2 regions of the Frankia sp. CcMO1 genome follow, and region 1 is predicted to be linked to the other one. Evidence: riboswitches for the same ligand, from Rfam matches in the RefSeq annotation. Region 1 holds a riboswitch; the other holds the start of a gene.
The links. A riboswitch is a leader RNA that binds a small molecule or an ion and turns the genes downstream of it on or off. The one in region 1 is predicted to bind thiamine pyrophosphate.
Positions count from the first base shown of each region.

Region 2: another riboswitch for thiamine pyrophosphate. It lies ahead of thiO (glycine oxidase ThiO); the one in region 1 lies ahead of thiC (phosphomethylpyrimidine synthase ThiC).

Region 1 covers NZ_CDWTMG010000218.1:1,429-5,635, reverse strand. The annotation lists gene AC08OU_RS19775 (branched-chain amino acid ABC transporter permease) at 1-905, shown strand, start outside; gene AC08OU_RS19770 (ATP-binding cassette domain-containing protein) at 902-2,428, shown strand; TPP riboswitch at 2,573-2,680, shown strand; gene thiC (phosphomethylpyrimidine synthase ThiC) at 2,671-4,207, shown strand, end outside.
Region 2 covers NZ_CDWTMG010000005.1:35,506-39,712, reverse strand. The annotation lists gene AC08OU_RS01760 (thiazole synthase) at 93-887, opposite strand; gene thiS (sulfur carrier protein ThiS) at 890-1,090, opposite strand; gene thiO (glycine oxidase ThiO) at 1,081-2,262, opposite strand; TPP riboswitch at 2,251-2,362, opposite strand; gene thiE (thiamine phosphate synthase) at 2,374-3,072, shown strand; gene AC08OU_RS01740 (ANTAR domain-containing protein) at 3,133-3,951, opposite strand.

The DNA.
Region 1 (4,207 bases):
TGGCCAGACTCCAGGGTGAGCTGGGCGTGCCGTTCCCGATCGCACCCCTGCTCGCCACGAGTGCCGCCGCTGTGGCGGGCCTGCTGCTGGGGGTGCTGTCACGGCGGCTGCGTGGAATCGACCTGGCGTTGATCACTCTGATCGCCGGCGTCGCGATCCAGGAGGTGGTGTTCGGAAACCCGCTGGTCACCGGCGGGTTGGCCGGGTCGGTAGTACCGAATCCGAAGATCTTCGGCCTCGATCTCGGGCTCGCCGGTGCCGGGTTCCCTCGGCCGGAGTACGGGCTGCTGGCGTTGGCCGTGCTCGCCGCGTGCTGCTACGGGGTCGCCCGGCTGCGCACCGCGGACCTGGGCCGGCGCATGCTGGCCGTGCGCGCGAACGAACGGGCCGCTGCCGCAGCCGGGATCGACGTCCGTCGTACGAAGGTACTCGCCTTCACTCTCTCCGCCGCGATCGCCGGTCTCGGCGGTTGCCTCATCGGCTACGGTCAGGGACGTCTGTCCTTCGACTCGTTCGGCGTCACGGCCTCGCTGTTCTTCCTGGCGATCGCGGCCGCCGGTGGGGTGACGAGCGTCGGCGGAGCGTTGCTGGGCGGTCTGCTGGTGCCGGGCGGAATCGTGTTCATCGTGCTGGACCAGGTTGCCGGGCTCGGCAAGTACCAGTCCGTGCTGTGCGGGATCGCCGTCGTGGTGCTGGCGGTGCTACGTCCGGCCGGGCTCGCGTACCGACCGCATCGGACGGCTCGCGCCGATCATCAGAGCCGCGTGGATCGGTCGGGTGGCACGCATCGGACCGGTTCTGGGCAGCGAACGCGTCGAGGAGATCACGTGCGACACCCGCAGCCGCCGGACCAGGGCCGGCCGAGCCTGACCCCGCATCCGGTCAACCCGGGCGGAGCCCCGTGACGGCGTTGCTGGCGGTCGACATGCTCGCCGCCGACCAGGGCCGTACGCGCATCCTCGAGGATGTCTCCTTCACCCTGTCGGCCGGCACCATCACCGGGCTCATCGGACCCAACGGAGCCGGAAAGACGACGTTGATCGACGCCCTCACCGGGTTTGCGTCGATCAGCGCGGGCACCGTCACGCTGGACGGTGCCGTGCTCGTCGGACTGCCGGCGCATGAGCGGCTGCGGTTGGGGCTCGCCCGCACCTTCCAGGCGCTGGAACTCTTCGACAGCCTGGAGGTCGGGGAGAACCTGGCCGTCGTCACGCCCCGGGCACCCGGACCCGCGGACGGGCCAGATCCGGCCCGGTCACTCGGGCTCGCCACGATCGCCGACCGCCTGCCGTCGACGCTCTCCTACGACGAGTGGTCCTCGGTGGCTCTCGGCCGCGCCCTCGTCGCCGGGCCGAAGGTCCTGCTGCTGGACGAACCGGCCGCGGGTCTCGACCCGGCCGCCCGCCGGACGCTCGCCGACCGGCTGCGCCGCATCGCCGCCGACGGCATCGCCGTGCTGCTCGTCGACCACGATGTGAAGCTCGTCTTCGACGTATGCGACCACGTCCTCGTCCTGGACGGGGGCCGCGTCGTCGCGCGCGGTCGGCCTGCCGAGGTGCGCGCCGATCCGGCGGTCCGCGCCGCCTATCTGGGCGGTGGTGAGCCGGACGGCGGCGACCGCGCCGGGCCTGCCCCGGCCTCTGCCTCCGGGTCCATGCCTGGCTCCACCCCGGCGCCGGCCCCCGGTCGAGGCGGGGGCGATCTGCTCGTGCTCGACCGGGTCACAAGCGGATACGACGGAGTTCCGGTGCTCCGGGACGTGTCGCTCACCGTCGGTGCCGGGGAGATCGTGGCGCTGCTCGGAGCGAACGGCGCGGGCAAGACGACGCTGATCCGCACGGCGGCGGGGCTGCTGACGCCGTCGAGGGGGCGGGTCAAGGTCCTCGATGACCGGTCGCGCCGGGCCGCGCCGAGCACACTCGCCCGCCGGGGGATGGCGGTCGTACCGCAGGGACGAGGGTCACTCGGGCGGTTGACCGTCCGCGAGAACCTGCGCCTGGCGGCCGGCCGGCGCTCATCCGGCGAGATCGGGCCGGTGTTGGACTGGTTCCCGGTGCTGCGCGGCCTGCTCGACCGGTCGGCCGGAGAACTGTCCGGGGGTGAGCGGCAACGGCTCGCGTTGGCTGTCGCTCTGGTGCGCAGACCGCGTCTGCTGCTGGTGGACGAGCTGTCGTTCGGCCTGGCACCCGGGGTCGCGCCGCAGCTGCTCGCCCTGCTGCGCACGATCGCCCTCGAGACGTCGACCGGCGTGCTGCTGGTCGAGCAGTTCGTCTCGCTCGCGTTGCAGGTGGCCGACCGTGGCTACGTTCTCGACCGGGGCCGGATCGCGCTGTCGGCGAGCGCGGCGGATCTCGTCGCGCGTCCCGAGCTCATCGAGACGGCCTACCTGGGCGGGAGTTCCGGGCCGGCGGTGGCCCCGGACCGCTGAGCTGGTCCGGCGTTCCCCGCCACGCGGAGAAACCGGGGTCCGGCGGAACAGGGCTCTCACGTCGCCCGATGGTGTGGGGCATGCGTCGGATGAACCGGAAGGGGTGGCGAGCGGGCCGGCGGTGTCTTACTGTCGACAAGCGTCGAAGTTGATCGCGGGAGCTCCGCCAAGGGGCTGAGAGGGCGGCTGGGGCCGCCGACCGCAGGAACCTGTCCGGGTAATGCCGGCGTAGGGAGTCTTACATGGTGTCGCGCACCGACCGTTCGTCCTCCTCTGTCTCGTCCTCCTCCTCGTCCATCTCGGCCGCGGCGATGACGGCGGTCTCGACGGGTCCGCTGACGGGCAGCCGCAAGACCTGGCTGGTCGGTGCGGATCCCGATCTGCGGGTGCCGATGCGGGAGATCGTGCTGACCACGGGTGACACCGTCGTGGTGTACGACACCTCCGGTCCATATACCGATCCGGGGGTGACCATCGACGTGCGCCGGGGTCTGCCGGCGACGCGGGACAGCTGGATCGCCCAGCGTGGCGACACCGCGCCGGATGAGCAGCGGACCGTTCCCGGGACCGGGGCGCCCGGTTCTGGGACGCCCGGTCTTGGCGGGACGGATCTCGGCGGGCAGGTGCGAGTGCCCCGTCGGGCGGTGCCGGGACGGCCTTCCGTAACCCAGCTGGGCTACGCCCGCCGCGGTCAGATCACTCGGGAGATGGAGTTCGTCGCCCTGCGGGAGGGTCTTCCCGTCGAGACGGTGCGGGCGGAGATCGCCGCGGGGCGGGCCGTGCTGCCGGCGAACGTGAACCATCCCGAGTCCGAGCCGATGGCGATCGGCCGTGCGTTTCTCGTGAAGATCAATGCGAACCTCGGCAACTCGGCCGTTACCTCCTCAATCGAGGAAGAGGTCGAGAAGATGGTGTGGGCGACCCGCTGGGGCGCGGACACCGTGATGGACCTCTCGACCGGGTCGGACATCGCCCTGACCCGTGAGTGGATCATCCGCAACGCGCCGGTGCCGGTCGGGACCGTGCCGATCTACCAGGCGTTGGAGAAGGTCGGTGGCCGGCCGGAGAAGCTGTCCTGGGAGGTCTACCGGGACACCGTGATCGAGCAGCGCGAGCAGGGTGTGGACTACATGACGGTCCACGCGGGGGTGCTGCTGCGCTACGTGCCGCTGACCGCGCGGCGCAGGACCGGGATCGTCTCGCGCGGCGGCTCGATTCTGGCCTCCTGGTGCCTGGCCCATCACGAGGAGAACTTCCTCTACACCCACTTCGCCGAGCTGTGCGAGATCTTCGCCGCGTACGACGTCACGTTCTCCCTGGGCGACGGCCTGCGGCCCGGGTCCATCGCGGACGCGAACGATGAGGCACAGCTCGCCGAGCTCGCCACCCTGGGCGAGTTGACGCAGGTGGCGTGGGAGCACGACGTCCAGGTGATGATCGAGGGCCCCGGGCACGCGCCCATGAACAAGATCGAGGAGAACGTGCAGCTGCAGCGGGAGCTGTGCCACGACGCGCCGTTCTACACCCTCGGGCCGCTGACCACCGACATCGCCCCCGGCTACGATCACATCACCTCCGCGATCGGGGCGGCGATGATCGGATGGGCCGGTACCGCCATGCTCTGTTACGTCACCCCGAAGGAGCATCTCGGCTTGCCTGACCGGGACGACGTCAAGGCCGGCGTCATCGCCTACAAGATCGCCGCGCACGCCGCCGACCTCGCCAAGGGTCATCCCGGCGCGCAGGCCTGGGATGACGCCCTGTCGGACGCCCGGTTCG
Region 2 (4,207 bases), on a different contig from region 1:
GCAGCAGGGCCCGCCAGGGAATCCCGGCAGGCCACTGCCGCGAGAGTTGGGCGGGACGGGTCGAAACAGCCCTTTTCGGCGCTTGGACAGGGTCACAGCATGGCGAGGCCGGTCGTCGGTGAGGACGCGAGTGCCTCCGAACGGCGCGGGATCCGTCCCGCGAGGCGCGCCAGCCGCCCGGCCGTGACAGCGGCCGCCATCGCCGCCGCCATGCGCCTCGGGTCCTGGGCCCGGGTGACGGCGGACGCCAGCAGAACGGCGTCGCAGCCCAGCTCCATCGCGAGCGCGGCGTCGGACGCCGTCCCGATTCCCGCGTCCACGATCACCGGCACACGCGCCTCGGCGACGATCAGCTCGAGGTTGTGGGGATTCCGGATGCCGAGTCCGCTGCCGATCGGCGCCGCGAGCGGCATGACCGCCGCGCAGCCGGCCTGCTGCAGGTGGCGCGCCAGCACGGGGTCGTCGTTCGTGTAGGGCAGGACGGTGAATCCCTTCGCCACCAGGCGCTCCACGGCGACCAGCAGCTCCAGCGGGTCGGGCAGGAGGGTGTGCTCGTCCGCGATGACCTCGACCTTGACCCAGTCCGTCCCGAGCGCCTCGCGGGCCAGCTGCGCCGTCGTCAGGGCCTCGCGGGCGGTGCGGCATCCGGCGGTGTTGGGCAGGATGCGGGTGCCGGTGCCGGCCAGGACGTCGAGCACGGATCCGCCGGCGTCGTCGCCCATGGGAAGCCGGCGCACGGAGACCGTGCACATCGCCGTGCCGGACGCGCGGATGACGTCGCCCATCAGTTCAAGGCTCGGGATGCCGCCGGTCCCCAGGATGAGCCGGGACGGCAGCGTCACACCGGCGATGCGCAGCGGGTCGTCGGCCGGATCGGTGCGGGTCATGCTCACCCTCCCTGCATCGCAGTGACGAGCTCGATCTCCTGCCCGCCACGAAGTTCGTGCCGTGGCCACTCACTGCGGGGGACGACGTCGCCGTCTACGGCGACCGCGATCCCGCGCCCGTCGCCCTGGACGGTCGCGATCAGCTCGGCCAGTGTCGTGCCGTCAGCGATCCGGCGCGGGGCGCCGTTGACTGTCAGTTCCACGCTGTCTCCTCGAAGGGTTGTCTCTCCCCGAATCGCGCGGGGGAGAAGCCGGCCAGGGGCTCGGGCACGTGTCCGTCGAGGAGCAGCGAGGTCACGCCCTCGGCCGTGACGGGCGTGAGCAGCACGCCGTTTCGGTAGTGGCCGGTCGCCAGCACGAGACCGTTCACGCCGGTGGGTCCGATGAGGGGGGCGTTGTCCGGCGTCCCCGGGCGAAGGCTCGTGCTGACCCGCTCCAGCCGCAGCTCGCCGACGGCCGGCACCAGGGCCTGCGCGTCACGTAGCAGTTCGTAGACGGCGCCGGCGCGGGGTGTGACGTCGAATCCGGCCTCCTCGCTGGACGCGCCCACGATGACGCGCCCGTCCCCGCGCGGCACGAGGTACACCGGGCTACCACGGACGAGTCCGCGCACGACGTGGTGCGCTACCGGTTCCTCCCCGTCGCCGCGCAGGACGAGAACCTGTCCCTTGACCGGACGCACCGGCGGCCGGGCACCGTCGTCCTGTCCGGCGAGGTCGCGGCTCCAGGCGCCGGCCGCGAGGACGACGGTGCCCGCGGCGATCCGGCCGCCGTCGGCGAGCTCGACGCCGGTCGCGCGTCCCCGATGAGCTCCGCCGCCGGCGCCGTGGGCGCGCAGGATCCGCCGGGTGCCGGTGACGACGCGGGCCCCGGTCGCCGTCGCCGCGGCCAGGAGAGCCGCGTGCATGCGCTGGGGGTCCACCTGGTGGTCGTCCGGAGCGAGCAGCCCGCCGGCGAGGCCGGGCGCCGTCCGGTCCTCGAGGCGGCGCAACTGCCGCCCGGTGAGCAGGTCGGACCGGAGGCCGAGTCGCTGCTGGAAGGCATGCAGGTCGTGCAGGACGGCGAGATCGGTCCGGTCCCAGGCGGCCACGACGGTCCCGTGCGCCCGGTAGTCGATGTCGTGACCGGTGGCGTCGCGAAGTTCCGCCGCCCACGCGGGGAAGAGTGCGGCGGACGTGAGGTTCAGCCGCAGGAGCGACGACTCGTCGTACGACAGCTCGGTGACGGGCCCGAGCATCCCCGCGGCCGTGCCGGACGCGCCGGAGCCGGGCGCGGCGTCCGAGACCGCGACGGTGAGGCCCTTCCGGGCACACCGCCAGGCGATCCCGAGCCCGATCAGGCCGCCGCCCACGACGACGACGTCAAAGCTGCTCATCGGCCTCCCTGCGCCGGCATTACCCGGATCAGGTTCGACGGTCGGCGGCTTCTGGGTTCCGCCCTCTCAGCCCGGCCCACCGGACTCCCGTGCGTCTTCAGTCTACCTACTATGCGGCTTATGCCTGGCGATCGGCCCGCGGCGCTCGCGGGCGCCCGTCTCTACCTGTGTACCGACTCCCGCTCCCGGCAGGGTGACCTGGCCGACTTCCTGGACGCCGTCCTGGGCGCGGGGGTCGACATCGTCCAGCTGCGCGAGAAGGGGCTGGAGGCCCGGGAGGAGCTGCGCCACCTGGAGGTCGTCGCCGCGGCGGCCGAGCGGCACGGCCGGCTGTTCGCGGTCAACGACCGCGCCGACGTCGCCCGGGCGATCGGCGCGCCCGTGCTGCACCTCGGACAGGACGACCTGCCGGCGAAGGTCGCGCGCGAGATCGTGGGCGACGAGACCCTGATCGGTCTGTCCTCGCACGATCCCGGACAGGCAGCGGCCGCCGCTCGAGAGCGGGAAGCGGACTACTTCTGCGCCGGCCCGGTGTGGACGACGCCGACCAAGCCGGGGCGTGCGGCCACGGGCCTCGCGCTGCTGGAGCACGCCGCTCGGCTGGCCCCGCCCGGTGTGGCCGGGAGCCGGGCGTGGTTCGCGATCGGAGGCATCGACCTGCCGCGCATCGATCGCGTGCTTCAGCACGGCGCGACGCGGGTGGTCGTCGTGCGGGCGATCACCGAGGCCGACGATCCGGCGGCGGCGACGGCGGCGCTGGCCGCCCGGCTGCGTTCTGCGGAACGCGAGGCGCCAGGGCGTGTCCCGTAGATCTTCGGCCTACTGCGCGGCACCCGGCGGGCACTCCGCGGTGTCCCCGGCCGACACTGGCTACTTCTCGGTTCGTCGCCGGGGGGCCTGGCCGTGCTCGGGTGAGTTCCGGCGAGGCGCGGGGCGGCGTGGCGGGTCCAGGTGCCCGCCGTTGGCGACGAAGTGTTCGGCGACGAGGCGGAGCTTGATGTTGCGGACGTTGCTCATCCGGACCAGGAGTGCGAACGCCTGGTCGGCGTCGCATCGGCGGGCCAGCATGATCATTCCCTTGGCCTGTTCGATCACGCTCCGGTACCGCATCGCCTCCTGGAGCTGGTCTCGTTCCGTGACGATCTCGCCGACCCGTCGGGTGTCCTTGATCAGGGCCTGTGCCGTCGCAGCGAACGGGCCTGCGAGGTTCGCGACCGCCGCCCCGTCCAGGGTCGACGGCAGGCGTGCGTAGAGCGTCAGGACACCGGTGACACCGACAACGCCGGTACCCGTGCCGTCCGCTGCGAGCGGGAACGCCCGGCAGCTCTGGACCGGCAGGTCCGGTCCGGGTGCAGCCAGCCGGGGATCGCCGGCCAGGTCGCCGCTGGCGATGTCCTGGCGCAGGCGATACGCGTCGAAGGTCGGGCCGGCAGCGTTGCGGTGTTGCACGCCGTCACCGGCTTGCGCCAGCGAGCAGGACGTCGCCAGCAGGTCCGGCTCGGCCGGGTCACCCGCCAGCACGGACGCCGCGTCCACCACCGGGATCGCGGAGCAAGCCAGCTCCGTCACCCGTCGCAGAACGCAGCGCAGATCGCCGCTCGCGATACCCAGACCACACAACTCCACCACGGCAGGTGAGATCTCGGGGGAGTCGTCGACCACCACCGACACCTCCTCCTTGTGCGCCATGGCGATGCGGCCAGATAGTCCTACCGTTAGAGACCGGCCTGTTACTGACAGTAAAGTATTGACCGGTTCAGTGCCGATCGAGTGCCGATCCGGTCCTCCGATCGTGACCGAGTCGCGCTGGCGGGGTCGGGCGAGACGCAGCTGGCACCCCTGGTACCGGTCAGGCGGCTCGCGCGCACGGGGTGTCCGATGCGTGCGCCGACGCGCATCGCGGGAACGACGGAGCCCCCGAATGGGTGAACGGCCTCCATGGGGG